3 regions of the Cellulosimicrobium sp. CpK407 genome follow, and region 2 is predicted to be linked to each of the others. Evidence: predicted binding sites of a transcription regulator. Region 2 holds the regulator's gene; each other region holds the start of a gene.
The links. Region 2 encodes LexA, which represses DNA repair genes until DNA is damaged. Its sites were predicted from a motif close to TCGAACANNTGTTCGA; they were not measured.

Region 1 (9,797 bases), on a different contig from region 2:
TCCTCGGTGCGGATGTCGCCCTGCCGTCGTCGGCAGGGCCGGGACGGCGGTGCAGGCGCCCCCGAGGGGGTCGCTCCGATGCGTGCCCCCGACGGTGAGGGAGCGCTCCCACGACCGTCCTGAGGGCACAGTAGCGACTTCCGCGACGTTCGTCGCGTCCGGGCTCGGCGGCGGTCCTCGTCCCGTGCTGTCGGGTGCGGTCGGCCCGGCGCCCGACGGGACGCCGGGCCGGGCCGCCTCTCGGTGGTGGGCGGGGAGGGCGACCTGTCGTCGGACACGGTGCCGCGCCGGTGGAGGGCGGTGCGAGACTAGGGGCCGTGACCGACACCCCTCAGGATCCTGCCTCGGCCCTCTCGCTCGGCGAGGTGGACGCCCTCGACACCGCGGCGCTCGACCTGCCCGGCTGGACGCACGTGTACTCCGGCAAGGTGCGGGACCTCTACGCACCGGACCTGCCCGCCGTCGGCGGCGTGCACCCGCTCGGCGACGTCGTCCTCGTCGTCGCGAGCGACCGGGTCAGCGCGTACGACCACGTGCTGTCGCCCGGGATCCCCGACAAGGGCGTCGTGCTCACGCAGCTCAGCCTGTGGTGGTTCGAGCAGCTCGCCGACCTCGTGCCGAACCACGTGGTGTCGACCGAGGTGTCGTCGGAGCCGGGCGACGGCCTCGTGCCCGACGTCGTCGCCGGCCGCGCGATGATCTGTCGCCGCCTCGACATGTTCCCCGTCGAGTGCGTGGCGCGCGGCTACCTCACCGGCTCCGGGCTCGTCGAGTACCGCGCCGGGGGAGAGGTCTGCGGCGTGCCGCTGCCCGCCGGGCTGGTCGACGGCTCGCGCCTGCCCGAGCCGATCTTCACGCCCGCGACCAAGGCTGCCGTGGGCGAGCACGACGAGAACGTCTCCTTCGACGTCGTCGCGGAGCAGATCGGCCTCGACGACGCCACGCGCCTGCGGGAGCTCACGCTCGCCGTCTACGCGCGCGCCGAGCAGATCGCGCGCGAGCGCGGCGTGATCCTCGCGGACACCAAGCTCGAGTTCGGCGTGGACCCGACCACCGGCCGGACCGTCCTCGGCGACGAGGTGCTCACGCCCGACTCGTCGCGGTTCTGGCCCGCGGACCAGTGGGAGCCGGGGCGCGCGCAGCCGAGCTACGACAAGCAGTTCGTCCGCGACTGGCTCGTGTCGCCCGCGTCCGGGTGGGACCGCGCGTCCGACACCCCGCCGCCCTCGATCCCCGCAGAGGTCGTCGCGCGCACCCGCGCCCGGTACCTCGAGGCGTACGAGCGGCTCACGGGCTCGACGCTCGGCTGAGCCGTCAGGCGGTCCGGGCCGCGCCCGGGCGCACGTAGGTGTGCCCGCTCGGCGCGGTCCACCGGACCGCGCCCTCGGCGAGCAGGGCGGGCCGCCAGCCGTCGCGGGCACGGACGACGCGGTGGTGCCGGCAGAGCGCGACGAGGTTGTCGGCCTCCTGCGCGGCGGCCGCGGCGGCGTCGTCCGCGCCCGGCCGCGGTGCCACGACGTGGTCGAGGTCGCAACGGAACGCCGGGACGCGGCAGCCAGGGAAGACGCAGGTCTCGTCGCGCGCGAGGACGCGCGCGACGGTCCGCGGCGACGGTCGTGCCCTGCCGCGCTCCATGGCCGGGGCGAGTGCGAGCGGTGCTGCCACGCGGACCTCCCTGCGTCGTCGAGCCGTGGTTCGTGCGAGGGCGGGGAAGGGGCAGGACCCCGCCCTCGCACCGTGCCCGAGCGTGCGTCTCGAACACGTGTTCGACTCTAGCGGCATCCTCCGACACGCGTCGAGGGCTGGCTCTATGGGTCGTCATCCGATATATATCGTTCATGGCACCGAGCCCTCCCGCGTTCCGCATGACCGAGCAGGCGTACCTCGTGCTGCTCTCCCTCAGCGCGGAGCCGCGGCACGGGTACGCGGTGATCCAGGCCGTGCGCGAGCTGTCCGACGGCCGCACCCGGCTCGGGGCCGGCACCCTCTACGGCAACCTCGACCGGCTCGTGGCGGCCGGGCTCGTCGAGCCGACCGGCGAAGAGGTCGTCGACGGCCGCCTCCGGCGCTACTACCGCGCCACCGACGACGGGCGCCGCGCGGCCCGGACGGAGACCCTCCGCCTCGCCGAGCTCGCCGAGCGCGCGCGGCGGTCCCTGGAACGCCACGGCCCGGCGGGTGCCGCCGACGGCCTCGCGGGGAGCGGCGCGTGAGCGCGGGCGGCGCGGACCGGTACGAGCGGTCCGCCCGGTTCTGGCTCCGCGCCTACCCGCCGCGCTGGCGTCGCCTCCACGGCGACGAGGCGCTCGCGGTCCTGCTCGACCTCGCGCCCGCATCCGACGACGCCGGGGCGCCGCACGGCATCGGCGCGCGCGAGGCGTGGGGGCTGGTGCGTGCGGGCTGGGCGCTGCGCCGGCGGGAGCACCCGCCGCTCGGGCGCTGGTTGCTGTACCGGCTGTTCGACGCCCGGCTGCCCGTGCGCTACTGGTGGTGGGTCGCCGACGACATCCACGGCGTGCTCTACCCCTGGCGCGTGACCATGACGGGGCTCGGGACCGCTCTCGCGATCTTCTACGGCTGGCCGGTGCTGGCGCAGCTCCTGTTCTCCGTCGAGGTCACCAGGCCCGACCTCTGGCTGATCCTCCTGTGGTGCGGGACGTTCCTCGGCGGAGGGCTCCTCTTCCGCCGTTCGCACGTCGCGCGCGCGTGGCGCAAGCACGTGCTCGACGGCAACATCCCCGTGGACGTCCCGGCAGATCCGCCGCGGGCAGCCGGGGCCTGAGCCCGGCAGCGCCGTCGTGCCACGGTGCGGACGGCCGCCGGACGTCGCCCGTGCGCCCGGTAGACTGGGCGCGGAATCCCGCCGTCGGCTCCCGCTCGTCCCGTCCCACCGACCGTCCTCGACGGCCGTGACGTGGTCGGGATCCCGGAGCCCCGGCCCTCCCGAACTCTCTCGCCAAGGAGCCCCCGTGGGACGCGTCGTCGTCGAGGTCATGCCCAAGCCCGAGATCCTGGACCCGCAGGGCAAGGCCGTCGTCGGGGCGCTGCCGCGCCTCGGCTTCACCCAGTTCACGTCCGTCCGCCAGGGCAAGCGGTTCGAGCTCGAGGTCGACGGCCCGGTCACGCCGGAGATCCTCGCCGCCGCCGAGGAGGCTGCGGTCAAGGTGCTGTCGAACCCGGTGATCGAGGACGTCGTGCGTGTCGCCGACATCGAGGCCGACGCCGCCGCGACGATCACGTCCGAGGGGCTCGCCTGATGAGCGGCGCGACGCTCGCGACGGCGCGGATCGGCGTCGTCACCTTCCCCGGCACGCTCGACGACCGCGACGCGGCGCGCGCGGTGCGTCTCGCGGGCGGCGAGGCCGTGTCGCTGTGGCACGCGGACGCCGACCTGCACGGCGTCGACGCGGTCGTCCTGCCCGGTGGCTTCTCCTACGGCGACTACCTGCGCGCGGGCGCGATCAGCCGCTTCGCGCCCGTCATGGAGTCGATCGTCGACGCGGCGGCGGGCGGCATGCCTGTCCTGGGCATCTGCAACGGCTTCCAGGTCCTCACCGAGGCCCACCTGCTGCCCGGCTCGATGGTCAAGAACGACCACCTGCACTTCATCTGCCGCGAGCAGGTCCTCGTGGTCGAGAACGCCGAGACGGCCTGGACGCGCGACTACACGGTCGGCCAGCGCATCACGGTCCCGCTGAAGAACCAGGACGGGCAGTTCGTCGCGGACGACCGCACGCTCGACGAGCTCGAGGCCGAGGGTCGCGTCGTCTTCCGCTACGACGGCTGGAACCCGAACGGCTCGCGCCGCGGCATCGCCGGCATCACCAACGCCGCGGGCAACGTCGTCGGCCTCATGCCGCACCCCGAGCACGCCGTCGAGGCGGGCTTCGGGCCCGCGAACGAGGCCGGCCCCCGTGCCGGCACCGACGGGCTCGGCTTCTTCACGTCGGTCCTGGGCGCGCTCGTCCACGCATGACCGGGTCGGCGTGACCGGCGCGCCCTCGCGCGTCCTGCCCGACGGCGTCGGGGGCCCGGGCACGCGCGTCACCGTCGAGGCGGTCCCCGGGGACGACGCCGCGGCCGAGCTCCTGCGCACGCGTCAGCAGGCGGAGCTCGCCGCGCGGTACGGCGAGCCCGACGCGGGCGCGTTCGAGCCCGAGGCGTCGGTCGCGAACGTCGTGGTCCGGGCGGGCGGCGAGCCGGTCGCGTTCGTCGCGCTGCGCGACGTGTCGGGCACGCCCGACGGCCGCGGCGGGACGCACCCCGCGCGCACCGGGGAGGTGAAGCGCCTCTGGGTCGAGCCCGACCACCGCGGCCGCGGTCACGCGCGCACCGCGATGCGGGCCGTGCACCGGCACGCGGTCGTCGCCGGGCTCGAACGCGTGGTCCTGGAGACCGGGACGCTCCAGCCCGAGTCGATCGACCTCTACCTCGCGCTCGGCTACGTCCCGATCGAGTCGTACGGCCACTACGCCGGGCACCCGCTCTCGCGCTGCTTCGCGCTCGACCTGAGGGCCGCGTGCGGTCCGGGCGTCGGCACCGGCACCGCGGACGAGACGTCGGCGACGAGCGGCCGGCTCGGGGCGAGCATCCCGCGGGCGACCGTGGGCCCGAGCGAGCCCGCGAGCGTCGCTGCCCGTGAGGTCGTGGAGGTCCGCCCCGTCCCGTGGGACGACCCGGACGCGGCAGCACTGCGCCGGGAGATGCACGAGACGTCGTCCGCCGTCCTCTACCCCGAGCTGTTCGGCGGGCTCGACGCCGCGGGCGGGTTCGACGCGGTCGACGCGCGCCTGGGCGACGACGTGGTGACGACCCTCGTCGCCTACCGGGACGGGGAGGCCGTCGGGTGTGCGTCGCTGCGTCGCCCCGCACCCGGGGCGCCCACCGACGCGCTCGAGGTGAAGAAGGTCTACGTGCGCCCACGGGCACGCAGGACCGGGACGGCCCGCAGGCTCCTCGACGGGCTCGAGGCCGTCGCGCGCGAGCGCGGGGCGGCCCGGCTCCTGCTCGAGACGGGGATCCGCCAACCGGGCGCGATCGCGCTCTACCGCTCGCTCGGGTACCGCGCCGTCCTCGCTTTCCCGCCGTACGTCGGCGACAACCACGTCGCGCTCTGCTTCGCGAAGCCGCTGGTCTGAGGGTCGCACCAGGGGATTCTCGGGGTCGTGCCGGATATGCCCGCGGTGTCCGCCTCCGCTAGGGTGTCCCCGTGATCCCCCTCGCGACCGGTGCCTACTCCGTGGCCTCCGTCGTCATCGAGCTCCTCGGCTGGGTCGCCGCGGTCGCGTCGCGGGTGCCGGGCCGGGTCGGGGTCCTCGCGGGCGAGCTGCGCGAGACCGCCGTCGAGTGGGGGCTCCCGGTCGGCGACGTGTCCGACCTCTACGCCGCCTTCCCCGTGCGCCTCGCGCTCGCCGTCGGGGCGGTCGCACTCGTGTGCGCGGTCGTCGCCCTCGTGCACGGCCTCCGGGAGCGTCAGCGCGCCGGCGGGTCCACCGACGCGTCGCGCGTCAGCGGGCGCTGAGCAGCGGCGCGACCTCCCGCCCGAGGAAGCGGACGAACCCCTCCACGTCCGGCTCGTCCGCGGTCGGCTGGACCGCGACGGCCGTCGCGCCCGCGTCCGCCAGGGCCAGGACGGCTGCGGCGATCGTCGCGGCGTCGCCGCCCGCGCCGATGCCCTGACCCGCCTCCTTCCCCCACAGCGGCACCTCGCGGTCGACGCGCTCCTGCGCGCCGGGACCGGTCGCCGCGATGAGCGTCGCGTGGACGTCGAAGCCGTCGACGGCTCCGCCCGCGCGTGCCGCGTCCGTCGCGACGCGCACGTCGTCCGGGGTGAGCGCGTTCGCGAGGATCAGTCCGTCGCCCAGCTCTCCCGCCAGCGCGAGCGAGCGGGGACCCACGCCCCCGAGCCACAGGGGGACGGGCTGCGTGGGAGGCCAGTCGAGCCGCACGGCGTCGAGCGTGACGTACCGCCCCGCCGTCGTGACCTCCTCGCCCGCGAGCAGGCTCCGCAGCGTCGTGGCGTGCTCGCGCAGCAGCGTCAGCGGCGACGCGACACGGACCCCCGCCTGCCCCATCCACTTCTGCACGCCGTGGCCGACGCCCGCGACGAGCCGTCCGGGGAACATCCGGGCGAGCGTCGCGACCTCCATCGCGGTGATCGCCGTGCTGCGCAGCGGGGCCGGCATGAGCCCGATGCCGACGCGCACGTGCTCGGTCCAGGCCAGCGCGGCGGCAGCCGACGCGAGGCCCGACTGCTTGAAGCAGTCCTCCCACACCCAGAGGTCGTCGAGGCCGGCCTCCTCCGCGGTCGCGGCGAGCCACCGCAGGCTCTCCGGGGCGTGGGTGGGCACGAACGCGATACCGAGCCGTGGTGTCGTCATGCTCGTCATCGTGCCGGACGCCACCGACACCCGGCCGTCCGCTCAGCCGTCGTCGCGGCGAGCGCGTGACCTGCCGCGGGCGGACCGTCGTGCGAGCGCGTCGGCCCGCGCCAGGAAGGCGAGCTGCGCCGCGACGGACTGGCGTGCCGCGTCGAGGACGGACGGGTCGACGTCGGCGTAGACGCGCGCGACGACCTGCTCCACGGCGTCGTCCGCACCCGCGGTCAGGCCGAGCGCGGCGAGCGTCGCCCGGACCTGGGACAGGCGTTCGAGCCGGTGCGCGCGGTACGCACGCACCCGCTCCGCGAGGTCGTCGACGACCGGCCCGTGGCCGGGGAGCCCCGTCGCCCGGCCCGGCCCCGCGGCGGCGACGGCCTCGATCGCGTCGAGGCTCGCGAGGTAGGCGCCGAGCGAGCCGTCGGGTGCGGCGATCACCGTCGTGCCGGTCCCGAGCACGGTGTCCCCGGTGAGGACCGTCGTGCCCGACGGCGGCCCCGCGTCGCCGGCGGCGGTGTCACCCGACGGGGTGCCGCCGGGCGGCACGTCGCCGAGGGTCGCGTCGCCGAGATGCTGGTCGGCGGGTGCCTCGCCGCCCGGGCGTGCGCCGCCCCTGGCGAGGTCGCCGGGCGTGGTGAGCGGGCCGTCGTCGGTCAGGACGAGGCAGACCGAGTCGGCGGTGTGGCCCGGGGTGGCGCGCACGACGATGCGCAGCCCGGCGGCCTCGATGACCTCGCCGTCGCGCAGGGGCGCGCCACCGTGGCAGTGCGCCGGGTCCGCGGCGCGCACCGGCGCCGCGGTCCGCTCCCGCAGCCCGGGAGCCCCGGCCGTGTGGTCGGCGTGGCGGTGCGTGACGAGCACGAGCTCGACCGGCCCGGCCGCCGCCAGCGCGTCGAGGTGCACCGCGTCGTCGGGCCCCGGGTCCACGACGACGCACGTCGCCGACCCGGGCGCGCGCAGCACGTACGAGCGCGTGCCGTCGAGCGTCATCGGGCCCGGGTTGTCGGCGCGCAGCACCGCGGCGAGCCGGGTCACGGGCGTGGGCGCGGTCATCTCGGGCCGTCTCAGGCGCGGTGCCGCAGGACCGACGGGCGCCCCTCGTCGTCCCACTGGGAGAAGCGCGCGTCGATGAGGGGGCCGACGAGGTCGTACGTCTCCCACGTGTCCGGCACGCGGTACACGTCCTCGGGCTCGCCGTCGCCGGGGCTCACCGCGTCGACGTAGTCCTCCAGGTAGAGGCCGCCGTCGTCCTCGTCCTCCTCGTCGCCCGCGTAGTACGCGCTCGCGAAGGCCGCGCCGACGGCGTCGAGGTCCTCGTCGACGAGCCTGCCGTCGCACGCGTCGAGCACGAACGCGCCGGGCGTCGTCCTCCGGTCGCGCAGCGCGGCGAGCTCGTCCGCGGCGCCGTCGGCGAGCTCCTCGGAGACGTGCCCGCCGAGCACCGCCCACGCGAGGAACACGCCGATGTGCGTCGCGCCCGCCTCGGGGCCGGCCTCCGGCGGGTACCCCTCGCCGTCGGAGTGCCAGGCCGCGTCGTCGTACGTCGTCGTCATGCGGTGACGCTACAGCCTCCCGCCGACCACGACATGAGGGTCGATATCCCGCGGATCACGACCCTCATGTCGTGTTCGACCGCGTGCCAGGTCGTGTTCGGCAACGGGGCGGGCGGGTGGGGACGGGCGGTCGGGTGGGGACGGGCGGTCGGCGGGTCAGGCCGCCGGGTCGCCGGCGAGGGCGGCCGCGAGGAGCTCGAGCGTGCGGGTGCGGCCCGGGGTGGAGTCCAGCGGCTCTTCGGCGCGCGACGCCGCGACCGGCACGATCATCACCTCGTCGACCCCGTGGCGCTCGGCGAGCCGACGGACCTCGGCCGCGGCGTCGTCGGGCGTCCCGACGGCCCAGCGGCGCAGGCTGTCCTCGACCATCTGCCCGGCCGCGCCGTCGAGGGGCGCCGCCAGAGCCTCCTCCACGGTCTCCAGCGCGGTGAGCGGCTGACCGGTGCGCAGCCGCGACATCATGCGCGCCTGCGGGAGCGCGCGGGCGCGCGCCTCGTCCTCCGTCTCCGCCACGACGGCGTTGAGCGTGAGGAACGTGCGCGGCTCGGGGAACGCCTCGCTCGGGCGGTAGCCCTCGCGGTAGAGCGCGAGGATCTCGTCGACGCCCTGCCCGGAGAAGTGGTTCGCGAACACGTAGGGCAGCCCGAGCTCGGCCGCGAGGCGCGCGGAGTAGTCGCTCGACCCGAGCAGCCAGACGGTCGGTGCGCCGTCGGCGGCGGGGGTCGCGTGCACGTCGTACACCTGGCCGCTCGTGAGGCGCAGGGTCGCGCCCTGCGGGCTCATGAGCGCGAGGATGTCGGTCACGTGCTGCGGGAACCGGTCGACGTCGGCCGTCGGGCCGGTGATGCGCAGGAGCTGCGTGACGACGGGGTCGGAGCCCGGCGCGCGGCCGATGCCGAGGTCGACACGGCCGGGGGCGATCGCCTCGAGCGCCGCGAACTGCTCCGCGACGACGAGCGGCGCGTGGTTGGGGAGCATGACCCCGCCCGAGCCGACCCGGATGCGGTCGGTGACCGACGCCGCCGCGGCGATCATGACGGGCGGCGTCGACGCCGCGACCGCGGGCATGTTGTGGTGCTCGGCGAACCAGTAGCGCTCGTACCCGAGCCGGTCCGCGAGGCGGACCAGGTCGAGCGACGCCCGCACCGCCTGGGTGCTGGACTGGCCCGAGCGGACGGGCACGAGGTCGAGGACGGACAGGCGGGGGGTCTGGGTGCTCACCCTCGTGCCAACCGGCGACCCCCGAGCCTCATTCCCCGTGAGTGCCGCGGCACGTCTGTCAGGATGGTCGCCATGGACGTCCCCTCGATGATCATGGGCGCCGCGATCGCGTCCGTCGCCTGGATCGTGCTCGTGCCGTGGGGTCGGCTGAAGGAGCTGCGCGAGCGGGATCAGGCGGAGCGCGCGGAGGACTGACCGCCCGGAAGCGGCGTCCGCAGCCCGCTCGCCCGGTGGACCGGGCTCGTGACCGCCGTGCGGACCGCGTCCTCGGAGCCGACGACGCGCACGAACGACTGCGCGCGCGTCACCGCCGTGTAGAGCAGCTCGCGCGTGAGCAGCGGCGACGTCGCGGGCGGCAGCACGAGCGTCACGCGCTCGAACTGGCTGCCCTGCGCGCGGTGGACCGTCATGGCGTGCACGGTCTCCACCGGCGGGAGACGGTGCGTCCGCACGCGCAGCGGCGCACGCGGGTCGCCGAACACGGCGACGACGCCGACGCCCCCGGGCTCGGCGACGAGCACGCCGGTGTCGCCGTTGTAGAGACCCACCTCGGCGTCGTTCGTCGTGACCAGCAGCGGCCGGCCCGCGACCCACGGGGAGTCGGTCGCGTGGTGGCCCGTGGCCTCCTCGACCCAGGCCTCGACCT
Region 2 (9,797 bases):
GGCGGTCTCCTCGTCGATGGGGGAACTCGGTCGTGCACTGCGGTCGGCCCGACGGTGCGGGCACCTCGCCAGCCTCCCGCACCGCGTCGCCGGACGCCACCTGATTTGTCCGCCGGTCGGCCGGTCTCCGACGGACGGCCGGACGGTGTCGGGTAGCGTCGGCCGCGTGCCGACCGACTCCTCCGCCTCCGCCGCTCCCCCGTTCCCGGACCGGGCCCCGCTGCCGCACCGCCGTCTCGGTCGGTCCGGGCTGGCGCTGCCGGCGGTGTCGCTGGGCCTGTGGCAGAACTTCGGCGACGCCGACCCGCGGGCGACGCAGCGCGAGATCGTGCTGCACGCGGTCGACCGCGGCGTGACCCACCTCGATCTCGCGAACAACTACGGCCCGCCGGGCGGAGCGGCCGAGGAGTCCCTGGGGCACCTCCTCGCGCGCGAGCTGCGGACGGTGCGCGACGAGCTCGTCGTGACGACCAAGGCCGGCTACCGCATGGGGCCCGGCCCCTACGGAGAGGGCGGCTCGCGCAAGTACCTGCTCTCCTCGCTCGACGCCTCGCTGCGTCGCCTCGGGCTCGACCACGTCGACATCTTCTACTCCCACCGCTTCGACCCGACGACGCCGCTCGAGGAGACGGTCGGTGCGCTCGCCACCGCGGTCCGTTCGGGTCGCGCGCGGTACGCGGGCATCTCGTCCTACTCGGCGCGTCGCACCCGGGAGGCGCTGCGGGTCGCGGAGCAGGTGGGCGTCGACCTCGTCGTGACGCAGGTGTCGTACTCGATGCTCAACCGGTGGGTCGAGGAGCCCGACCCGCACGACCCCGCGGGCGCGTCCGTGCTCGACGTCGCGGGCGCCGCGGGGCTCGGGGTCGTCGCCTTCTCGCCGCTCGCCCAGGGGATGCTCACCGACCGGTACCTGCGCGGGGTTCCGGACGACTCGCGCGCGGCGCGCGGGGGGCCGCTCCGACCGGCGTTCCTCTCGGAGGCGAACCTCGACCACGTCCGCCGGCTCGACGACCTCGCCCGCGCCCACGGGCGCAGCCTCGCCACGACGGCGATCCTCTGGGCGATGCGGGACGAGCGCGTCACGTCCGTGCTGCTCGGCGCGAGCTCGACGCGGCAGCTCGACGAGAACCTCGCCGCGCTCGACGCGCCGGCGCTCTCCGCCGAGGAGCTCGCTGCCGTCGACGCGCTGCCCGCGGACACCGGCATCAACATCTGGGCGTCGCGGTCCAGCGACCTGTAGGCCCGCCGGACGCGCGCCGACGACGCGGGACCCCTGCCGGGGCCGCGACGTGCCCTCGCGCGTGCGGCCTCAGGCGTGCGGTGCGACCTCCCCGCGAACGTCCGCCCCCGGAGCGGTGCCGCTCGAGCCCTCCTCGGCCCGGGCCGCGGCCGTCTCGCGCTCCTCGCGCTCGACGCGCAGCGACGTGATCGCGCTCTCGAAGTCCTCGAGCGAGTCGAACGCCTGGTAGACGCTCGCGAAGCGCAGGTAGGCGACCTCGTCGAGCTCGCGCAGCGGCCCGAGGATCGCGAGCCCGATCTCGTACGCGTCGAGCTCGGCGCTGCCGCTCGCCCGGATGGTCTCCTCGACGCGCTGCGCGAGCACCGCGAGGTCGTCCTCGTTGACGGGTCGCCCCTGGCAGGCCTTGCGCACGCCGTTGACGATCTTCTCGCGCGAGAAGGGCTCCGTGACGCCGGAGCGCTTGACCACGGACAGGCTCGCGGTCTCGATCGTCGTGAAGCGGCGGTTGCACTCGGGGCACTGGCGGCGCCGACGGATCGACGCGCCGTCGTCCGAGGTGCGCGAGTCGACGACGCGGGAGTCCGCGTGGCGGCAGAACGGGCAGTGCATGGCGGGCTCCTCCGCGGGGTTCGCGCCGACAGGTCGGCGCGACGAACGTATGCCGTCGCGGCGGGACCGTGCAACACGCCTCCGACGCCGGCCGCTCGCGCCCGCCGCGTCGTCGGCGCGCAGACGGCCGCACCGGTGCTCGTGGACGGCAGAACGGGGGCGGTCGTGGTCGACCGCCCCCGTCGGGACGCCCCCGTCCCCATCTCGCGCGTGACTCGCCTCACGCGCGGCGACGTGCACAGGAGTCGCGGTGGACCGCGCGCTCCTCACCTCGTCCGCCCAGCCCCCCAGCCGGCGTTGTGAGGTGACACTAACTTAGGGCGACCTAAATGATGCCGCAACCCCTGCGCACCGCACGGGGCCCGGTTTCGCCCGTGTCCTGCGTCACAGCGCGCTCTCGCGTCCGCACCGAGGGCGCCCAGCCGGCCTCAGGCGGACGCCGGGAGGAGGATCTTCTGGCCGGCCTGGAGGCCCGAGGACGAGAGCCCGTTGAGCTCGGCGAGCCCGCCCACGACGTCGCGCAGGTCCTCTCCCGGCGCCGCCACCCCCTGCGCGAGCTCCCACAGCGTCTCCCCCGAGCTCACGACGTGCACCCGGACCTCCACGGGCTCGCCCGGGCCGCTCGCGACGGCGACGCCCACCCGCGCGGCCAGCAGCAGGACCGCGGCGGCCAGGAGCACGAGGACCACGCGGCCCCGGCGCGTGAGCCGCAGCGGCCGCTCCTCCGCACGCCCCGTCACCCCGCCCGCAGGGCCGAGGGGCCCGACCGTCGAGATCGCCATCGCATCCATGCCTGCTCCGTCCCGGCCCGCGGGCCCGATCGCCTTCCCCGGTCGATCGGACGCCGCGAGCCCTTCGCCTCCGCGCCGACCGGGTCGGTCGAACACGTGTACGTAGAACACCTGTACGAAGGTCTATCACGAACGACCGACAGAGTCGAGACATGCTCGAACAGGTGTTTGATTCGTGTCGCAACCTCCCCTAGCCTGGGGTCAGGTCGGTTCGCCGGACATGTCCGCTCGGACCCGGAGGGGCGACCGAGGTCCCGGAGCGCACGCCCCGGGGAGGGGAGGCCGCACGCCCGGGAGGCGTCGGCGGCCGCGACGGACGAAGGCGGAGCGACCATGGCGGGACGAGGCACGGACAGGGCACGGGGGCTCGCCGAGGTGCGGGAGCTCCCGGACGGGTCGGCGGGGGGTGACGGGCTCACGCCGCGCCAGCGCCTCGTGCTCGAGACCATCCGCGCGTGCGTCGAGCAGCGCGGCTACCCGCCGAGCATGCGGGAGATCGGCGAGGCCGTGGGCCTGACGAGCCCGTCGTCGGTGAAGCACCAGCTCACGACTCTCGAGCGCAAGGGCTTCCTGCGTCGCGACCCGAACCGCCCCCGCGCGATCGAGGTCGTCCAGCCGGACGACGCGCGCCGCGCCACCCCGCTCACGGCAGCGGGCTCCGCGCCCGAGCCCGCGTACGACGAGGCGCACCCGGCTCCGTCCTACGTCCCGGTCGTCGGCCGCATCGCCGCCGGCGGCCCGATCCTCGCGGAGCAGGTCGTCGAGGACGTCTTCCCGCTGCCTCGCCAGCTCGTCGGCGAGGGCGAGCTCTTCCTCCTGCGGGTGCAGGGCGACTCGATGGTCGACGCCGCGATCTGCGACGGCGACTGGGTCGTCGTCCGCCGCCAGCCCGTCGCGGAGAACGGCGAGATCGTCGCGGCGATGATCGACGGCGAGGCCACGGTGAAGTCCCTGCGCCGCGCGGACGGTCGCGTCTGGCTCATGCCGCACAACGCCGCGTACGACCCGATCCCTGGCGACGACGCCCAGGTCCTCGGCCGCGTCGTCTCCGTGCTGCGCAGCCTCTGAGCCGCACGGACCGTCCGTCGCCGCACCCTCCCGAGCGGTCCCTCGCGGGGCGGACGAGGCGGGCGCCGGCACGTCGAGGTCGGAAGCGCCGAGAGCCGGGTGGTCGTCGACCACCCGGCTCTCACACGCCGTTCCGGACCCGCCGGCGAACCGGTCGGTCAGAGACCGAAGCGCCGGGCGACGGCGTGCAGCGACTCGGCGGACGAGCGCAGCCCGGCGAGCTCCGCGTCGGACAGCGGGACCTCGACCCGCTCGGTGGCGCCACGCCGGTCGACGAGCGTCGGCAGCGAGAGGCACACGTCGTCGAGCCCGTACGCGCCGTCGAGCAGCGTCGAGACGGGCAGGATGCGGTGCTCGTCGTCGAGCACGGCCTCGATGATGCGCGTGCCCGCGAGCCCCACGGCGTAGTTCGTCGCCCCCTTGCCCTCGATGATCCGGTAGGCCGACTGCACGACCTCGCGCGCGATGTCGTCGCGCACGCCTGCCGTGAGCGGACCGCGACCGCCCAGGCCGGGCCACTCGAGGAGCGGGACGCCGCCGATGGTCGCCGAGCTCCACAGCGGGATCTCGCTGTCGCCGTGCTCGCCGGCGATGTACGCGTGGACGTTCTGCACCGCGACGCCGCAGTGCTGGGCCACGAGGAAGCGCAGCCGCGAGGAGTCGAGGACGGTCCCGCTGCCGAAGAGCTGCGAAGGCGGCAGCCCGGAGAACTTGAGCGCCGCGTAGGTGACGATGTCGACGGGGTTGGTCACCATGACGTAGACCGCGTCCGGGGCGACCTCCACGAGACCCGGCAGGATCGTCCGCATGAGGCCGATCGTGCCCTCGGCGAGGTCGAGCCGCGTCTGGCCCGGCTTCTGCTTCGCCCCGGCCGTCACGACGACCACGTCGGCCCCCGCGCACACCGCGACGTCGTCCGACCCCTCGACCCGGGCCATCGGCATGAACTGGATGCCGTGCTGGAGGTCCGCCACCTCCGCGTCGACCTTCGCCCGGTTCACGTCCAGGAGCGCCACGGTGCGCGCGGCCCCGCGCATGAGGGCCGCATACGCCAGGGTCGACCCGACCGCACCCGCGCCGACGATCGCCAGCTTGGTCGTCCGCGCTCCCCCTCCCGGCCCACCCGTGCTCGCGTCACCCGTGCCCTGCGGGGACGTGCTCGTCGTCATGTCGCCTCCGTGAAGTCGCTGGAATCGTGAAGACCGCGGAAAGGACTCAGCCTAGGGCGGCGAGGCGCCGGAGCGCACCGGTGGCGACGTCGCGGTCGGTCGTCTGCCAGAACCCCGGCATGGACCGCGTGAGGAACGTGCCGTAGCGCGCGGTCACGAGACGCGGGTCGAGGACCGCGACCACGCCTCGATCCGTGGTGGACCGGACGAGCCGGCCGGCGCCCTGCGCGAGCAGGAGGGCGGCGTGCGTCGCGGAGACCTGCATGAAGCCGTTGCCGCCCGCCGCCTCGACCGCCCGCGCCCGGGCCGACTTCACCGGGTCGTCCGGACGGGGGAACGGGATCCGGTCGATGAGCACGAGCTGGCACGACGGCCCGGGCACGTCGACGCCCTGCCAGAGCGACAGCGTGCCGAACAGGCAGGTGGCCGGGTCGTCGGTGAACTCGCGCACGAGCGTCGGGAGCTGGTCGTCGCCCTGGCACAGGATCGGCACGTCGAGCCGCTCGCGCATCGCCTCCGCCGCGGCGACCGCGGCGCGGCGCGACGAGAACAGGCCGAGCGTGCGCCCGCCCGCCGCCTCGACGAGCGCGGCGATCTCGTCGAGCTGGTGCTCCGTGGAGGCCTCGCGGCCCGGCGTCGGGAGGGCCTTGGCGACGTAGAGGATGCCCTGCCGCGCGTAGTCGAACGGGCTGCCGACGTCGAGGCCGCGCCACCGTGGTCCGTCGGCGTCGCCGCCCTCGCCACCGCCCCCGAGCCCGAAGGTGCGCGCGACGGCGTCGAAGCTGCCGCCGAGCGCGAGCGTCGCGGACGTGAACACCCCGGTCCGCTCGGCGAGCAGGTGCGTACGGATGAGGCCCGCGACGCCCAGCGGGGCGGCGTGCAGGCGGCTCGCGCCCTCCCCGAACCGGTCGGCCGACCAGCCGCCCTCGCCGGGGCGCGAGCACCAGAGCACGTCGTGCCCGGTCGGGTCCGCGGCCATGCGCTCGGCGACCTCGAAGAGCTGCAGCATCGTCGACTGCGCCATCTTCAGCCCGGAGTCGGGCTGGGCCGGCTTGGTCACCCCGGTCTCGGGCTTGAGCGTCGAGAGGACCTCCCGCGCGGCGTCGCGCACCGCGGCGACCGCCGAGCGCGCGCCGTCGGGCAGGCCGTCGGGGAACCGCTCGGCGGGCAGCGACCCGACGACCGTCCCGAACGCCGCCGACGCCGCGTCGAGCGCGTCCGTGGTCACGCCGCCGTGCCGCCGCGCGAGGCGTGCCGCGCTCTCGATCGCCGGTACCGACAGGTCGACCGTCGCGGCCGCCGTCACGCGGTCGGCGAGCTCGTGCGCCTCGTCGACGACGAGCACGTCGTGCTCGGGCAGCACCCCGGGCGACCCCATCGCGGCGATGCCGAGCATCGCGTGGTTGGTCACGACGACGTCGGCCTCGCGGGCCGTCGCGCGCGCCTTCTCGGGGAAGCACTCCGCGAGCAGAGGGCACCGCTGGCCCAGGCACTCGAGGGCGGTGACCGAGACCTGCCGCCACGCCTTGTCGCTCACGCCGGGCACGAGGTCGTCCCGGTCCCCGGTCGACGTCTCCTCGGCCCACGCGCGCAGGCGCACGACCTGCTCGCCGAGCGCCGCGGCGCTGGTCCCGCCGCGCGCGGCGGGGTGGTCGGCGGTGCCCGCGGACTCGCCCGGCAGGTCGAACAGCGTCGGTTCGTCGGCCGGGTACCCGCCCGCGATCTTGTGGACGCACAGGTAGTTGTGCCAGCCCTTGAGGAGCGCGATGGTGACGGGGCGCGGGAGGCGGTCCGCCACGGCGTCGGCCACCAGCGGGAGGTCGCGCGTGATGACCTGGCGCTGCAGCGCGAGGGTCGCCGTCGAGACGATCACCCGCTCGTCGGTCGCCACCGCGTGCCGCACGGCCGGCACGAGGTACCCGAGCGACTTGCCCGTGCCCGTCCCCGCCTGCACCACGAGGTGCTCCGACCCCTCGATCGCGTCGGTGACCGCGCGCGCCATCGCGTGCTGGCCGTCGCGCCGCGCACCGCCCAGCCGCGTGACGGCGACGTCGAGCAGCGCGTCGACGTCGGGCACGTCGCCTCCCGCGGTGCCGGCCGGGGTCCGCGGCCCCTCGGCGTCGACGCGGTCGGGGGCGGGTCGCGTGGAGGGGGGCACCCGCCGAGTCTACGGTCGGTCGCCCACGGGGCGGCGGCCCTGTGGACGACGGTGGCGGACACGCCGCGACCCCGTGCGGCGGGTGCCGCACGGGGTCGCGGAGAGCGTCGAGCCGGGGTCCGGCGCGGGCCGCTCAGCCCTGGGCCGAGGCTCCGACGAGCTCGGTCGCGAGCGCCTGGGCGACGCGTCCGCGCAGGAGCGTGCCCTCGGGCGTGTGCTCCTCGTGGTCGATCTCGCCCTCGGTGTGCACGCGGTGCACGAGGTCGCCGCGGTGGTAGGGCACGACGACGTCGATCTCCACGTCCGGGCGCGGGAGCTCGTGCGCGATGAGCTCGCGCAGGTGCTCGATCCCCTCGCCCGTGTGCGCCGAGACCACCACCGTGCGCCGCTCGCGCAGCCGGATCCGCGCGATCGTCTCGGGGTCCGCGACGTCCGCCTTGTTGAGCACGATCACCTCGGGCACGTCCTCCACGCCCGGGATGTCGGCCAGGACGTGGCGCACCGCGGCGATCTGCCCCTCGGGGTCGGGGTGCGAGGCGTCCACGACGTGGAGCAGCAGGTCGGCGTCGCCGACCTCCTCGAGCGTCGACCGGAACGCCTCGACGAGCTGGTGCGGCAGGGCGCGCACGAACCCGACGGTGTCGGCGAGCGTGTACACGCGACCGTCCTCGGTGCGCGTGCGGCGCACCGTGGGGTCGAGCGTCGCGAACAGGGCGTTCTCGACGAGCACGCCCGCACCCGTGATGGCGTTGAGCAGGCTCGACTTGCCCGCGTTCGTGTAGCCCGCGATCGCGACGGACGGGATCGCGTGCCGCTTGCGCGACGCGCGCTTGGTCTCGCGGCCCGGGGCCATCGCCTGGATCTCCCGGCGCAGCTTGGCCATGCGGTTGCGGATGCGGCGGCGGTCCAGCTCGATCTTCGTCTCACCCGGACCACGCGAGCCCATGCCCGCGCCCGCCCCGCCGACCTGGCCACCGGCCTGCCGGGACATCGACTCGCCCCACCCGCGCAGGCGCGGGAGGAGGTACTCGAGCTGGGCGAGCTCGACCTGCGCCTTGCCCTCCCGGGACTTGGCGTGCTGGGCGAAGATGTCGAGGATCAGGGCGGTCCGGTCGATCACCTTGACCTTGACGATGTCCTCGAGCGCGCGCCGCTGGGAGGGCGCGAGCTCGCCGTCGATCACGACCGTGTCGGCGCCGCTGGCGGCGACGACGTCGGCCAGCTCGGCTGCCTTGCCGGAGCCGAGGTACGTGCCCGGGTCGGGCTTCGCGCGGCGCTGGATGACGCCGTCGAGCACCTGGGAGCCCGCCGTCTCGGCGAGGGCCGCGAGCTCGCGCAGCGAGATCTCGGCCTCCTCCGCGGACGTGGGCGCGCCGTCCTCGCGCGGGTCGGAGCCGGGGCTCCACAACCCGACGAGCACGACCTTCTCGAGGCGCAGCTGCCGGTACTCGACCTCGGTGACGTCCTCGAGCTCAGTCGACAGACCGACCACGCGGCGCAGCGCGCTGCGCTCCTCGAGCTCGAGCTGCTCGCCGTCGTGCCGTGCGTGGACCGTGCCGCCCTCGGCGCGCGCCGTCCCGGCCCGAGCGAGCACCCGTGCCACGACGTCGCTCGCGATGTCCCGCGTCGCGCCGGTCGGCTCGTCCTGAGCCGGGGTGGGGTTCGCCGGTGTGTTCGCCGGGGTAGCGCTCATGTGCCGCCTTTCGTCGGGGAGGGGCGCGCGTGCGCCCGGTTGGCACAACAAGCGTGGCACGGGAAATCGTCCCGGGGCCAGCGGATAAGCGGGTGAGCCCCGCGCCGACGCGCCCGGCCGCCCTCGTCCGCGCGCCCGCCCGCGTAGGATCGGCCGACGTGACCGAGGACCAGGACCCCGCCGTCGACCCCGCGCACGACGGCACGCAGGACCACTACTTCACCGCGAAGCCGGCGTCCGCCGCCGAGCGCCGCACGATCTCCGTGCGGCTCGCGGGCCGGGACGTCGAGGTCGAGGTCGCGTCCGGCGTCTTCTCCCCCGGCCGCCTCGACCTCGGCACGCAGGTCCTGCTGCGCACCACCCCACCGCTCGACGACGTCGTGGCGGCCCGGTCCGCCCGCGCGGACGGCGGGTCCGACGGCGGCGCGGCGCACGTCCTCGACCTCGGCTGCGGCTGGGGCCCGGTCGCCCTGACGATGGCCCTGGAGGCCCCGGCCGCGACCGTGTGGGCCGTCGACGTCAACGAGCGCGCGCTCGATCTCGTGCGGCGCAACGCGGAGCGGCTCGGCCTGTCGAACGTCCGCGCGGTCGTCCCCGACGACGTGCCCGACGACGTCGCGTTCGCCGCGCTGTGGTCGAACCCGCCGATCCGCGTCGGCAAGGACGTCCTCCACGCGATGCTGCTGCACTGGCTGCCGCGCCTCGCGCCGGGCGCGAGCGCGCACCTCGTCGTGCAGCGCAACCTCGGGTCGGACTCGCTCCAGCGGTGGCTCGCCGAGGCGCTGCCGCCCCTGCTGCCGGGCGCGGTCGTCGAGCGCGCCGCGAGCGCGAAGGGCTTCCGGGTGCTGGAGGTCGTGGCCCCGGCCTGAGCCCGGCGGTCAGGCGGACGCGCGGTCCGTCTCCGCCGTCTCGGGCGCGCGACCGTCCGCGGGCGCAGGCACCTCGACGGCGGCGGGCTCGTCGGGTCCGGGCGACGTCTCGCCGTCGGCGGCGCGCTCGGGCGCCGGCGCGGCCGGTACCGGCAGGAACGACGCGAGGTCGACCTCGCCCGAGTAGACGAGCTCGGCGG
Region 3 (9,797 bases), on a different contig from region 2:
TCTACAACAACATCAAGGGCGGGGGCCGCCAGGGCGCCTCGACGCTCACGCAGCAGTATGTCGAGCGCTACTACACCGACACCGTCACGGACTACGCGGGCAAGGCCCGGGAGGCCATCCTCGCGCTGAAGATCACGCAACAGCAGAAGAAGGAAGACATCCTCGGCAACTACCTCAACACGATCTACTTCGGCCGCGGGGCGTACGGCATCCAGGCCGCCGCGCAGAAGTTCTACGGCGTGGACGCCGCGAGTCTCACCGTGTCGCAGTCCGCCATGATCGCCGGCATCGTCCCGAACCCCACCAACTGGGACCCGATCAACAACCACGACCAGGCGGCGTACCGCTGGGACCGGACCCTCGGCTTCATGTACGAGGACGGGCACATCGACAAGGCCCAGTACGACGAGGCCCTCGCCGCGGGCTTCCCCGAGCCGGTCGAGTACACGAAGTCGCAGCGGTACGCGGGGTCGACGGGCTACCTCCTGCGCATGGTGGAGGAGGAGCTCGCCGGGAGCGACAACCCGATCGACTTCGACAGCCTCTCCACCGGCGGGTACACCGTGGTGACGACGATCGACAAGGGCATGCAGGACGCGGCTGTCGCGACGGCCGACTCGCTCCCGCGCGCGGGTCGGGGGGACGAGAACCCCGTCTCCGAGAACATCCGGGCGGCGCTCGTGTCGATCGATCCGAACGACGGTTCGATCCGCGCGCTCTACGGGGGCCAGGACTTCGTCCAGAACGAGTACAACAACGCGACCCGCGGCGCGGCTCAGGGCGGCTCGACCTTCAAGCCGTTCACGCTCATCGCCGGGCTCGAGAACGGCCACACGCTGGACGAGCGGTTCGACGGCGACTCGCCCAAGACGTTCCCTGGCGCGGACAACGGCAGCGACTGGAAGGTCCGCAACTTCAGCGACCACGACTGGGGAAACATCGACCTCACCGAGGCGACCGCGCAGTCGGTGAACACCGCCTACGCGGAGCTCAACCTCGAGGTCGGGCCGGAGAAGACCGCGGACGTCGCAGCACGTCTGGGCATCAAGGCCGACGTCGGGTCGAACCTGGCGAACGTGCTCGGTGACGCGACGGTGACGCCGCTCGAGCTGACGAACGCCTACGCGACCATCGCCGCGCAGGGCATGCGGTCGACGCCGCACATCGTGGCTTCCGTGACCGACTCCCGGGGCAACCTGGTGTACCAGGCACCGGGCGCCGACAAGCGCGAGCAGGAGTTCGCTCCGGACGTCATGGCTGCCGCGACGTACGCCCTCTCCCAGGTCGTCGAGAAGGGGTCGGGCGAGCCGGCGCAGGCCATCGGCCGCCCGGCCGCCGGCAAGACCGGAACCTCCACCGACAACAAGTCGGCCTGGTTCGCAGGATTCACCCCTGGCCTCGCGACGGTGGTCGGTCTCTACCAGTCCGGACCGAACGGCGAGCAGGAGCAGATCACCCCGTTCGGCAAGTGGGTCGGGGACGAGATCACGGGTGGTTCCTGGCCGGTCGAGGCCTGGACCTCCTACATGCAGACGGCCGTGGCGAACCTGCCTGTCGGCGAGTTCCCGGCGTACACGCCGCCCAAGCCGCAGCCGACGGAGACGCCTACCGAGACCCCGACGGAGACCCCGACCGAGGACACGCAGCCGGAGGAGCCGGTGGAGCCGGAGCAGCCGGAGAACGTCACGGTGCCCAGCGTCGTCGGCATGGAGAGCCGGGCCGCGCGCGCCCAGCTCGAGGCGGCAGGGCTCAAGGTGCGGATCACCGAGGAGTTCTCCGACCAGCAGCCGCGGGGCTTCGTCATCAGCCAGTCGTCGATGAGCGAGGTGCCGCCCGGGTCGACGATCGCGCTCGTGGTCTCCAAGGGGACGGACCCGGGCCAGCAGCCCGACCCGGACCCGACCGAGACGCCGACCGACCAGCCCACCGAACCCGGGTCCGGGAACGGGAACGGGAACGGCGGTGGACCGGGCGGAGGCGGCTGACCCGGCCGACCGCAGATTTCCAGGGGCCCGCGCCGAGCGGGTACCCTGGGGAGCTGCCGTCCGCACGTCGGACGGCAGCAGCACGAATGCATGAACCCTCCTGTCACGGAGAGACCGTGACCGCGAAGACCAGAGGAGGTGGGTTATCCGCATGCGTCAGTACGAACTGATGATCATCCTCGACCCCGAGATCGAGGAGCGCACCGTCGCCCCGTCGCTCGACAAGTACCTGTCGGTCATCAAGACCGACGGCGGCTCCGTCGACAAGGTGGACATCTGGGGTCGTCGCCGCCTCGCGTACGACATCAACAAGAAGTCCGAGGGCATCTACGCGGTCGTCGACTTCACGTCGACGTCCGACACCGCCAAGGAGCTGGACCGTCAGCTCGGCCTCAACGAGGTCGTCCTGCGGACCAAGATCCTGCGCACGGACGCTCGCTGACCCTCCCCGCGTCCCCCGTCCGACCGTCCCGCACGGGATGCTCCACGCCGTAGCGCGTGTGGGCACCGCGTGATGGGATGAGCGACGCGAGAACGTTACGAGCGAGGCGCGCGGCGCCGTCGACGACACAGACGACACACGAAGGAGCTGGCCATGGCAGGTGACACCGTCATCACGGTGATCGGGAACCTCACGGGAGACCCGGAGCTGCGTTTCACCCCCTCGGGTGCGGCGGTGGCCAACTTCACGGTGGCGTCGACGCCGCGGACCTTCGACCGCCAGTCGAACGAGTGGAAGGACGGGGACACCCTGTTCATGCGCTGCTCGATCTGGCGCGAGGCCGCGGAGAACGTCGCGGAGTCGCTGACGAAGGGCATGCGCGTCATCGTGCAGGGCCGCCTCGTCCAGCGCTCGTACGAGACCCGCGAGGGGGAGAAGCGCACCGTCGTCGAGCTGCAGGTGGACGAGATCGGTCCCTCCCTGCGCTACGCCTCCGCGAAGGTCACCCGCGCCCAGCGCTCGGGTGGCGGTGGCGGCGGCTTCGGCGGCGGTGGCGGCTACGGAGGTGGCGCCAACTCCGGCGGCGCCTCCGGCGGCGGATTCAGCTCCGGCGGCGGTCAGCAGCAGAGCGACGACCCGTGGGCCACGGCCGGCCCCGCGTCGTCCGGTGGTTCGTTCTCCGACGAGCCCCCGTTCTGATCGTCCGCCACTCCCAGAACACACACCCGTCCCCGCGGGTGCCGCGCCGCTCGTCGGCGCGGACCGCACGCGGGGATCGCACCTTGTAGAGGAGCAACACCATGGCGAAGCCTGTGGTGCGCAAGCCCAAGAAGAAGTCCAACCCGCTGAAGTCGGCCAAGATCGAGTCGGTCGACTACAAGGACACCGCGCTGCTGCGCAAGTTCATCTCCGACCGCGGCAAGATCCGCGCGCGTCGCGTGACCGGCGTCTCCGTCCAGGAGCAGCGCCAGATCGCCCGTGCGGTGAAGAACGCGCGCGAGATGGCGCTGCTGCCGTACACGTCGACGGCTCGCTGAGCGGGAAGGGAGAGAACTCATGGCCAAGCTGATCCTGACCCACGAGGTCACCGGTCTCGGTGAGCCCGGCGACGTCGTCGAGGTGAAGGACGGGTACGCCCGTAACTTCCTCGTCCCGCGCAAGCTCGCCACGCCGTGGTCCAAGGGCGCCGAGTCGCAGGTGACTGCGATCCGCAAGGCGCGCAAGGCCCGCGAGATCGCGTCGCTCGACGACGCGAAGGCGATCCGCGACTCGCTGCAGTCGAAGCCGGTCGTCGTGCCCGCGAAGGCCGGCGCCGCCGGTCGTCTCTTCGGTGCCGTGACGACGGCGGACATCGCGTCCGCGGTCGCCGCTGCCGAGGGCCCGTCGGTCGACAAGCGCAAGATCGAGATCGGTCAGCCGATCAAGGCGACGGGTGACTACACCGTCTCCGTCCGCCTCCACCCGGAGGTCTCCGCGACCCTCGCGGTGAAGGTCGTCGCTGCCTGATCTGCTGCTGAGCAGTCCTCGAAGGCCCGGTCCCTCCTCGGAGGGGCCGGGCCTCCGTGCTGTTCAGGCCGTGCCGGTGACCATCCAGGCAGTGCCCCGGGCTCGAAGGCCCGTGGTCACGGCGCGAGCCGCCATGAAGACCCCCGCGAAGGCGAGCCACAACCACGCGAGCCCCGCTGCGCCGTCGGGCGCCCACTGCCGGACGGCGAGCGCGAACGGCGCGTAGACCACCAGCGTGAGCATGCCCGCCCAGGCGAGGAACCGGCCGTCCCCGGCGCCGATGAGGACGCCGTCGAGGACGAACACCCAGCCCGCCATGGGCAGGAGCAGCCCGCACACGGCCATGCCGACGGCGACCGCGGCGCGCACGTCCGGGTCCGACGTGAAGAGCAGCGCGAACCACCAGCCGCCCGCGGCCATGACGATCCCGAGGGCGGCGCCTGCCGCGACCCCCCACTGCAGGGTGCGGCGCAGGACGGCCCGGACGCGCGGGACGTCGTCGGCGCCGAGCCCGTGGCCGACGAGCGCCTGGGCGGCGATGGCGAGCGCGTCGAGCGCGAACGCCGCCAGGCCCCAGACGGAGTTCACGACCTGGTAGCCCGCGAGCGTCACCTCGCCGAGCCCGGTCGCCACGAAGACGGTGAGGAGGATCGCGAGGCGCAACGAGAGGGTGCGGACGAAGAGCGGCGCCCCGGCGCGCGCGTTGGACCAGATGCCGCCGGCCGCGGGGCGCAGGGACGCGCCGTGGCGCCGGGCACCGCGCACGACCACGACGACGAGCACCGCGCCCATGCTGAGCTGCGCGACGGCCGTCCCGATGCCCGAGCCGGCGATCCCGAGACCTGCGCCGTAGACGAGGACGACGTTGAGGACCGCGTTGAACGTCGCGCCGCCCGCCGCGACCCACAGGGGCGTCCTCGTGTCCTGCATGCCGCGCAGGACGCCCGTGGAGGCGAGGACGAGGAGCATCCCGGGGAGGCCGAGGGCGGACCAGCGCAGGTAGACGACGGCGTGCTCGGCGACGTCGCCCGTCCCGCCCATCGCTCCGACCGCCCAGGGCGCGGTCGCCCACAGGGCGGCGGCGAGGAGCACGCCGAGCCCGACGGCGAGCCACAGGCCGTCGACGCCCGACTGGAGCGCCTCGCGCGTGTGCCCGGCGCCGATGCGACGGGCGACGGCCGCCGTGGTCGCGTAGGCGAGGAAGACGCACAGCCCGACGAGCGTGACCAGGAGCGTCGAGGCGAGGGAGAGCCCGGCGAGCTGAGCCGTGCCGAGGTGGCCGACGACGGCGCTGTCGACGAGGACGAAGAGCGGCTCCGCGACGAGCGCGCCGAGGGCCGGGACGGCGAGCGCGAGGATCTCGCGGTCGAGCCGGGAACGGGTGCGGCGTCCTGTGGACGACGTTGCCGGGTCGGGTGGCGTCCGGGTGTCGCCGACGTGGCCGGGCGGTGTCCGGCGTGTCGTCGGCGTGTCGTCCGACTTTCTTTCTTCCACACCCCTGAGGGTAGTGACGAGGCTGGTCAGAGGCGGCTCGCGCTGATGTACACAGGGAGATCGTGACGTTGTCCACACGGTTATCCACCGGGTGTGCACAGCGAGGGGGACTGTGTCCACAGGTTCGGGGGTCCCTGTCCACCGGGCGTGCACAGGGCCGTTTGCGGGGTGTCGACCAGCGATCTAGTGTCGCGGGGTCGTGCTTGTCGGAGGCGGGAGGCGCGGCCACCGGGACAGTCGTGTGGGTGGCCCGCGGTAGAACACGTGTACGACGAAGGTTTGTCCCGGTCGCGCGGTCCCTCGTGGGTCGTGGCGGCTTCGGGGGAGCGAGGGGCGCATGTCGATCGAGGAGCTCGAGGAGAGCTACGGGGGCCCGGGGCCGTCAGGTTTCGACCGGACGCCGCCCCAGGACGTCGCGGCGGAGATGAGCGTGCTCGGCGGCATGCTGCTGTCCAAGGACGCCATCGCCGACGTCATCGAGCAGATCCGTGGCTCCGACTTCTACCGCCCCGCGCACGAGGTCGTCTACGAGGCGATCATCGACCTCTACGGCCGCGGCGAGCCCGCCGACGCCATCACCGTCGTGGCCGAGCTGACCAAGCGCGGCGAGCTGCAGCGCATCGGCGGCGCCCCGTACATCCACGACCTGATGGCCGGCGTCCCGACCGCCGCGAACGCCGGGTACTACGCGCGCATCGTGCGCGAGCGCGCCGTGCTCCGGCGCCTCGTCGAGGCCGGCACGCGCATCGTGCAGCTCGGCTACGCGACCGACGGCGGCGACGTCGACGAGATCGTCAACAACGCCCAGGCCGAGGTCTACGCCGTCACCGAGCGTCGGACGACCGAGGACTACCTCCCGCTCTCGGAGATCCTCGGCCCCACGTTCGACGAGATCGAGGCCGCGCAGGGCCGCGGCGAGGGCATGACCGGCGTCCCGACCGGCTACTCCGACTTCGACCGCCTCACCAACGGCCTGCACCCCGGCCAGATGATCGTCGTCGCGGCGCGACCTGCCATCGGCAAGGCCCTCGCGCTGGACACGCCGCTCCCGACGCCGTCGGGCTGGACGACGATGGGCGACGTCGCCGTCGGTGACCTGCTCCTCTCCGCGGACGGGACGCCCACGCGCGTCGTCGCCGCGACCGAGGTCATGGTCGACCGCCCGTGCTACGAGGTCGAGCTCGACGACGGCACGGTGATCGTCGCGGACGCCCAGCATCAGTGGGTGACCTCGACCCGCGCCCAGCGACGCGCGGTGCGATCCGGCCAGACGCCGGACTTGTCCGTGCGGACGACCGAGGAGCTCGCCGCCACGCTCCGGACGGCGACGGCCGACAAGCGCGCGAACCACTCCATCGCCACCGCGGCGCCGCTCGACCTGCCCGACGCGGACCTCCCGATCCACCCGTACGCACTCGGGGTGTGGTTGGGCGACGGCAGCTCCCGACGTGCCGAGCTCACGTCCGCCGACCCCGAGATCGAGATGCGGCTCGAGGGGCTGGGCCACGTCGCGCGGCCGGACGCGGACGACCTGCTCGCGCTCGGTGTGCCGGGGACCGACCACATCCCGGCGGCGTACCTGCGCGCGAGCGAGGCACAGCGTCGGGACCTTCTGGCGGGGCTGCTCGACACCGACGGCACCGTCATGCCGCAGGGCAGCGTCCAGATCAGCCTGACGAACGAGCGTCTCGCGCGCGAGACGCGTGAGCTCATCCTGTCGCTCGGGTGTCGCACGGGTTGGTCGACGAAGACCGTGAAGGGGCGGACCGAGGCGTCGTCGACGGCGTACACGATCACCTTCACGACCGAGGACGACGTGTTCTGGCTGGAGCGCAAGCGCCTCGTCCACAAGGAGCGCCGCCGTCCGGGCACCGCGCGGCTCACGTCACGGTTCGTCGTCGACGTCCGCCGGGTCGAGTCGGTGCCGGTGCGCTGCGTCGAGGTCGACCATCCCTCGCACCTGTATCTGGCAGGACGATCGATGGTGCCGACGCACAACTCCGTGCTCGGTATCAACGTCGCGACTCACGCCGCGGTGCACCACCAGATGGCGTCCGTCATCTTCTCCCTGGAGATGAGCCGCAACGAGATCACCATGCGTCTTCTCGCCGCCGAGGCGCGCGTGCCGCTGACGCGGATGCGGTCCGGGAAGATGGACGAGCAGGACTGGCAGAAGCTCGCGTCGACGATGGGCAAGGTCGCTGAGGCGCCGCTGTTCATCGACGACTCGCCGAACATGTCGCTCATGGAGATCCGGGCGAAGTGCCGCCGCCTCAAGCAGCGCCACGACCTCAAGCTCGTCGTGATCGACTACCTCCAGCTCATGAGCTCGGGCAAGCGCGTCGAGTCGCGCCAGCAGGAGGTCTCGGAATTCTCCCGTGCGCTCAAGCTCCTCGCGAAGGAGCTCGAGGTCCCTGTCATCGCGATCTCGCAGCTGAACCGTGGTCCGGAGCAGCGCGGCGACAAGAAGCCGCAGATGAGCGACCTGCGTGAGTCGGGCTGCCTCACCGAGGACACGAAGATCCTGCGCGCCGACACCGGCGCAGAGACGAGCCTGGGCGAGCTCTTCGCGCTCAACGCCAAGGACGTCCCGGTGTGGGCGCTCAACGACCGGCTCCAGTACGTCCGCCGCCACCTGACGCACGTGTTCCCCACGGGCGTGAAGCCCGTGTTCCGGATGCGACTGGCGTCGGGCAAGGAGATCGAGGCGACGGCGAACCACCCGTTCCTCACCTACGACGGCTGGACCGCGCTCGGCGACCTAGAAGTGGGGTCGCGCATCGGCGTGCCGCGCCACGTCCCCGGCCCGGAACGGAACCTCGAGTGGGACGACCGCAAGGTCGTCATGCTCGCGCACCTCCTGGGCGACGGATCGTTCGTGAAGCGACAGCCGATCCGCTACGCCTCCATCGACGAGCGGAACCTCGCCACCGTCTCCGAGGCGGCAGGTGCCTTCGGGATCACCCCGATCCGCGACGACTACGCCGCGGCCCGAGTCACGACCCTGCGCCTCCCCGCGCCCTATCGGCTCGCCAGAGGTCGCCGGAACCCGATCGCCGAGTGGCTCGACGACATGGGGCTGTTCGGCGCACGCAGCCACGAGAAGTTCATCCCGACGAGCGTCTTCCACCTGCCGAAGCGCCAGATCGCGCTCTTCATCAAGCACATCTGGGCCACGGACGGCTCGGTGACGATCAACAAGAACGGGCGCAGCGGGCGGATCTACTACGCCTCGACCTCGCGCGAGATCGTCGACGGGCTGTCACGCCTCCTGCTGCGATTCGGCATCTCGACGCGTGTACGGACGGCGACACCCAAGGGGTCGTACCGTCCCGGGTACACGCTGGACGTGAGCGGGGTGGACGACCAGCGCCGCTTCCTCCAGGAGATCGGCGTGCACGGCGACCGAGGCGATATCGCCGAGAAGCTGCTGACGATCATCCGCGAGACGCGCGCGAACACGAACGTCGACACCGTCCCGCGTCGGGTCTGGGACGACGTCCGCGACATCCTCGTCGAGCGCGGCATGACGCACCGTGAGTTCGCTGAAGCGATCGGGACCCAGTTCTGCGGCAGCGCGCTGTGGAAGAACTCTCCGTCACGGCATCGCCTCGGCAAGATCGCGGCGGTGCTCGAGAGCGAGGAGCTCGAGATCATGGCCGTGAACGACCTTCTGTGGGATGAGGTCGTCTCCGTAGAGCCGATGGGCGAGAAGCAGGTTTACGACGCCACCGTCCTCGACGGGCACAACTTCGTCGCCAACGGCATTGCCGCACACAACAGTATTGAGCAGGACGCCGACGTCGTGATCCTGCTCCACCGCGAGGACGCCTATGAGAAGGAGTCACCGCGAGCGGGCGAGGCCGACCTTATCGTCGCCAAGCACCGTAATGGCCCCACCGACACGATCACCGTCGCGTTCCAAGGTCACTACCAGCGCTTTGCCGACATGCAGATGTAGCAATATCGTTTGTTGTCGACGTTGTCGATATGCGGCCTACTTTGCACAATCCTCCCGCTATGTAACGTGACTGTTTCTTTGCCTTTGGTCCGCGGATGGGTGGTCTGATGTCGGAGTGGTGGGTGTCTGTTAAGGGTCAGTGGGTGGTGCGTTCGCGTGGGGTAAGCGTTCTGTCGTCGGAGTGCTTGCTCCTTCATCGCGCGGGAGAGGACGTCTCGCGCCCGAGGCTGAGATTGGGTATCGATGAGTGACGCGTATCGGGTTCGTCGGCAACGAGCGGGGTCTCTTCGTCCGGTTGACGGGTTGAGCGAGCCGTTGTTCCTGCACGCCTCGGGGGCGGAGGTGGGCAAGGTGGCGCCGTTGTGCGTGCCGGGAAGCTTGGGCGCGATCTACACGGTGCCCGGGGGGC

Region 1: the regulator LexA is predicted to act here: its motif matches at 1,755-1,770, upstream of ABWU78_RS02660 (HNH endonuclease signature motif containing protein).
Region 3: the regulator LexA is predicted to act here: its motif matches at 5,684-5,699, upstream of ABWU78_RS19965 (replicative DNA helicase).

What each region holds. Positions count from the first base shown of each region.
Region 1 is NZ_JBGNYC010000003.1:139,708-149,504, reverse strand. It holds gene ABWU78_RS02665 (phosphoribosylaminoimidazolesuccinocarboxamide synthase) at 366-1,310, shown strand; gene ABWU78_RS02660 (HNH endonuclease signature motif containing protein) at 1,315-1,665, opposite strand; gene ABWU78_RS02655 (PadR family transcriptional regulator) at 1,839-2,213, shown strand; gene ABWU78_RS02650 (hypothetical protein) at 2,210-2,782, shown strand; gene purS (phosphoribosylformylglycinamidine synthase subunit PurS) at 2,970-3,257, shown strand; gene purQ (phosphoribosylformylglycinamidine synthase subunit PurQ) at 3,257-3,976, shown strand; gene ABWU78_RS02635 (GNAT family N-acetyltransferase) at 3,987-5,138, shown strand; gene ABWU78_RS02630 (hypothetical protein) at 5,210-5,521, shown strand; gene ABWU78_RS02625 (LLM class flavin-dependent oxidoreductase) at 5,508-6,380, opposite strand; gene ABWU78_RS02620 (MBL fold metallo-hydrolase) at 6,423-7,430, opposite strand; gene ABWU78_RS02615 (DUF7832 domain-containing protein) at 7,442-7,930, opposite strand; gene ABWU78_RS02610 (LLM class flavin-dependent oxidoreductase) at 8,087-9,151, opposite strand; gene ABWU78_RS02605 (hypothetical protein) at 9,224-9,346, shown strand; gene recD (exodeoxyribonuclease V subunit alpha) at 9,322-9,797, opposite strand, start outside.
Region 2 is NZ_JBGNYC010000004.1:71,143-80,939, forward strand. It holds gene ABWU78_RS03135 (aldo/keto reductase) at 167-1,240, shown strand; gene nrdR (transcriptional regulator NrdR) at 1,310-1,849, opposite strand; gene ABWU78_RS03145 (LysM peptidoglycan-binding domain-containing protein) at 2,278-2,640, opposite strand; gene lexA (transcriptional repressor LexA) at 2,974-3,708, shown strand; gene ABWU78_RS03155 (L-lactate dehydrogenase) at 3,867-4,877, opposite strand; gene ABWU78_RS03160 (ATP-dependent DNA helicase) at 4,924-7,035, opposite strand; gene hflX (GTPase HflX) at 7,169-8,728, opposite strand; gene ABWU78_RS03170 (class I SAM-dependent methyltransferase) at 8,887-9,597, shown strand; gene dapF (diaminopimelate epimerase) at 9,607-9,797, opposite strand, start outside.
Region 3 is NZ_JBGNYC010000074.1:2,752-12,548, forward strand. It holds gene ABWU78_RS19935 (transglycosylase domain-containing protein) at 1-1,985, shown strand, start outside; gene rpsF (30S ribosomal protein S6) at 2,137-2,427, shown strand; gene ABWU78_RS19945 (single-stranded DNA-binding protein) at 2,581-3,126, shown strand; gene rpsR (30S ribosomal protein S18) at 3,228-3,464, shown strand; gene rplI (50S ribosomal protein L9) at 3,484-3,933, shown strand; gene ABWU78_RS19960 (MATE family efflux transporter) at 3,997-5,292, opposite strand; gene ABWU78_RS19965 (replicative DNA helicase) at 5,765-9,388, shown strand; gene ABWU78_RS19970 (hypothetical protein) at 9,692-9,797, shown strand, end outside.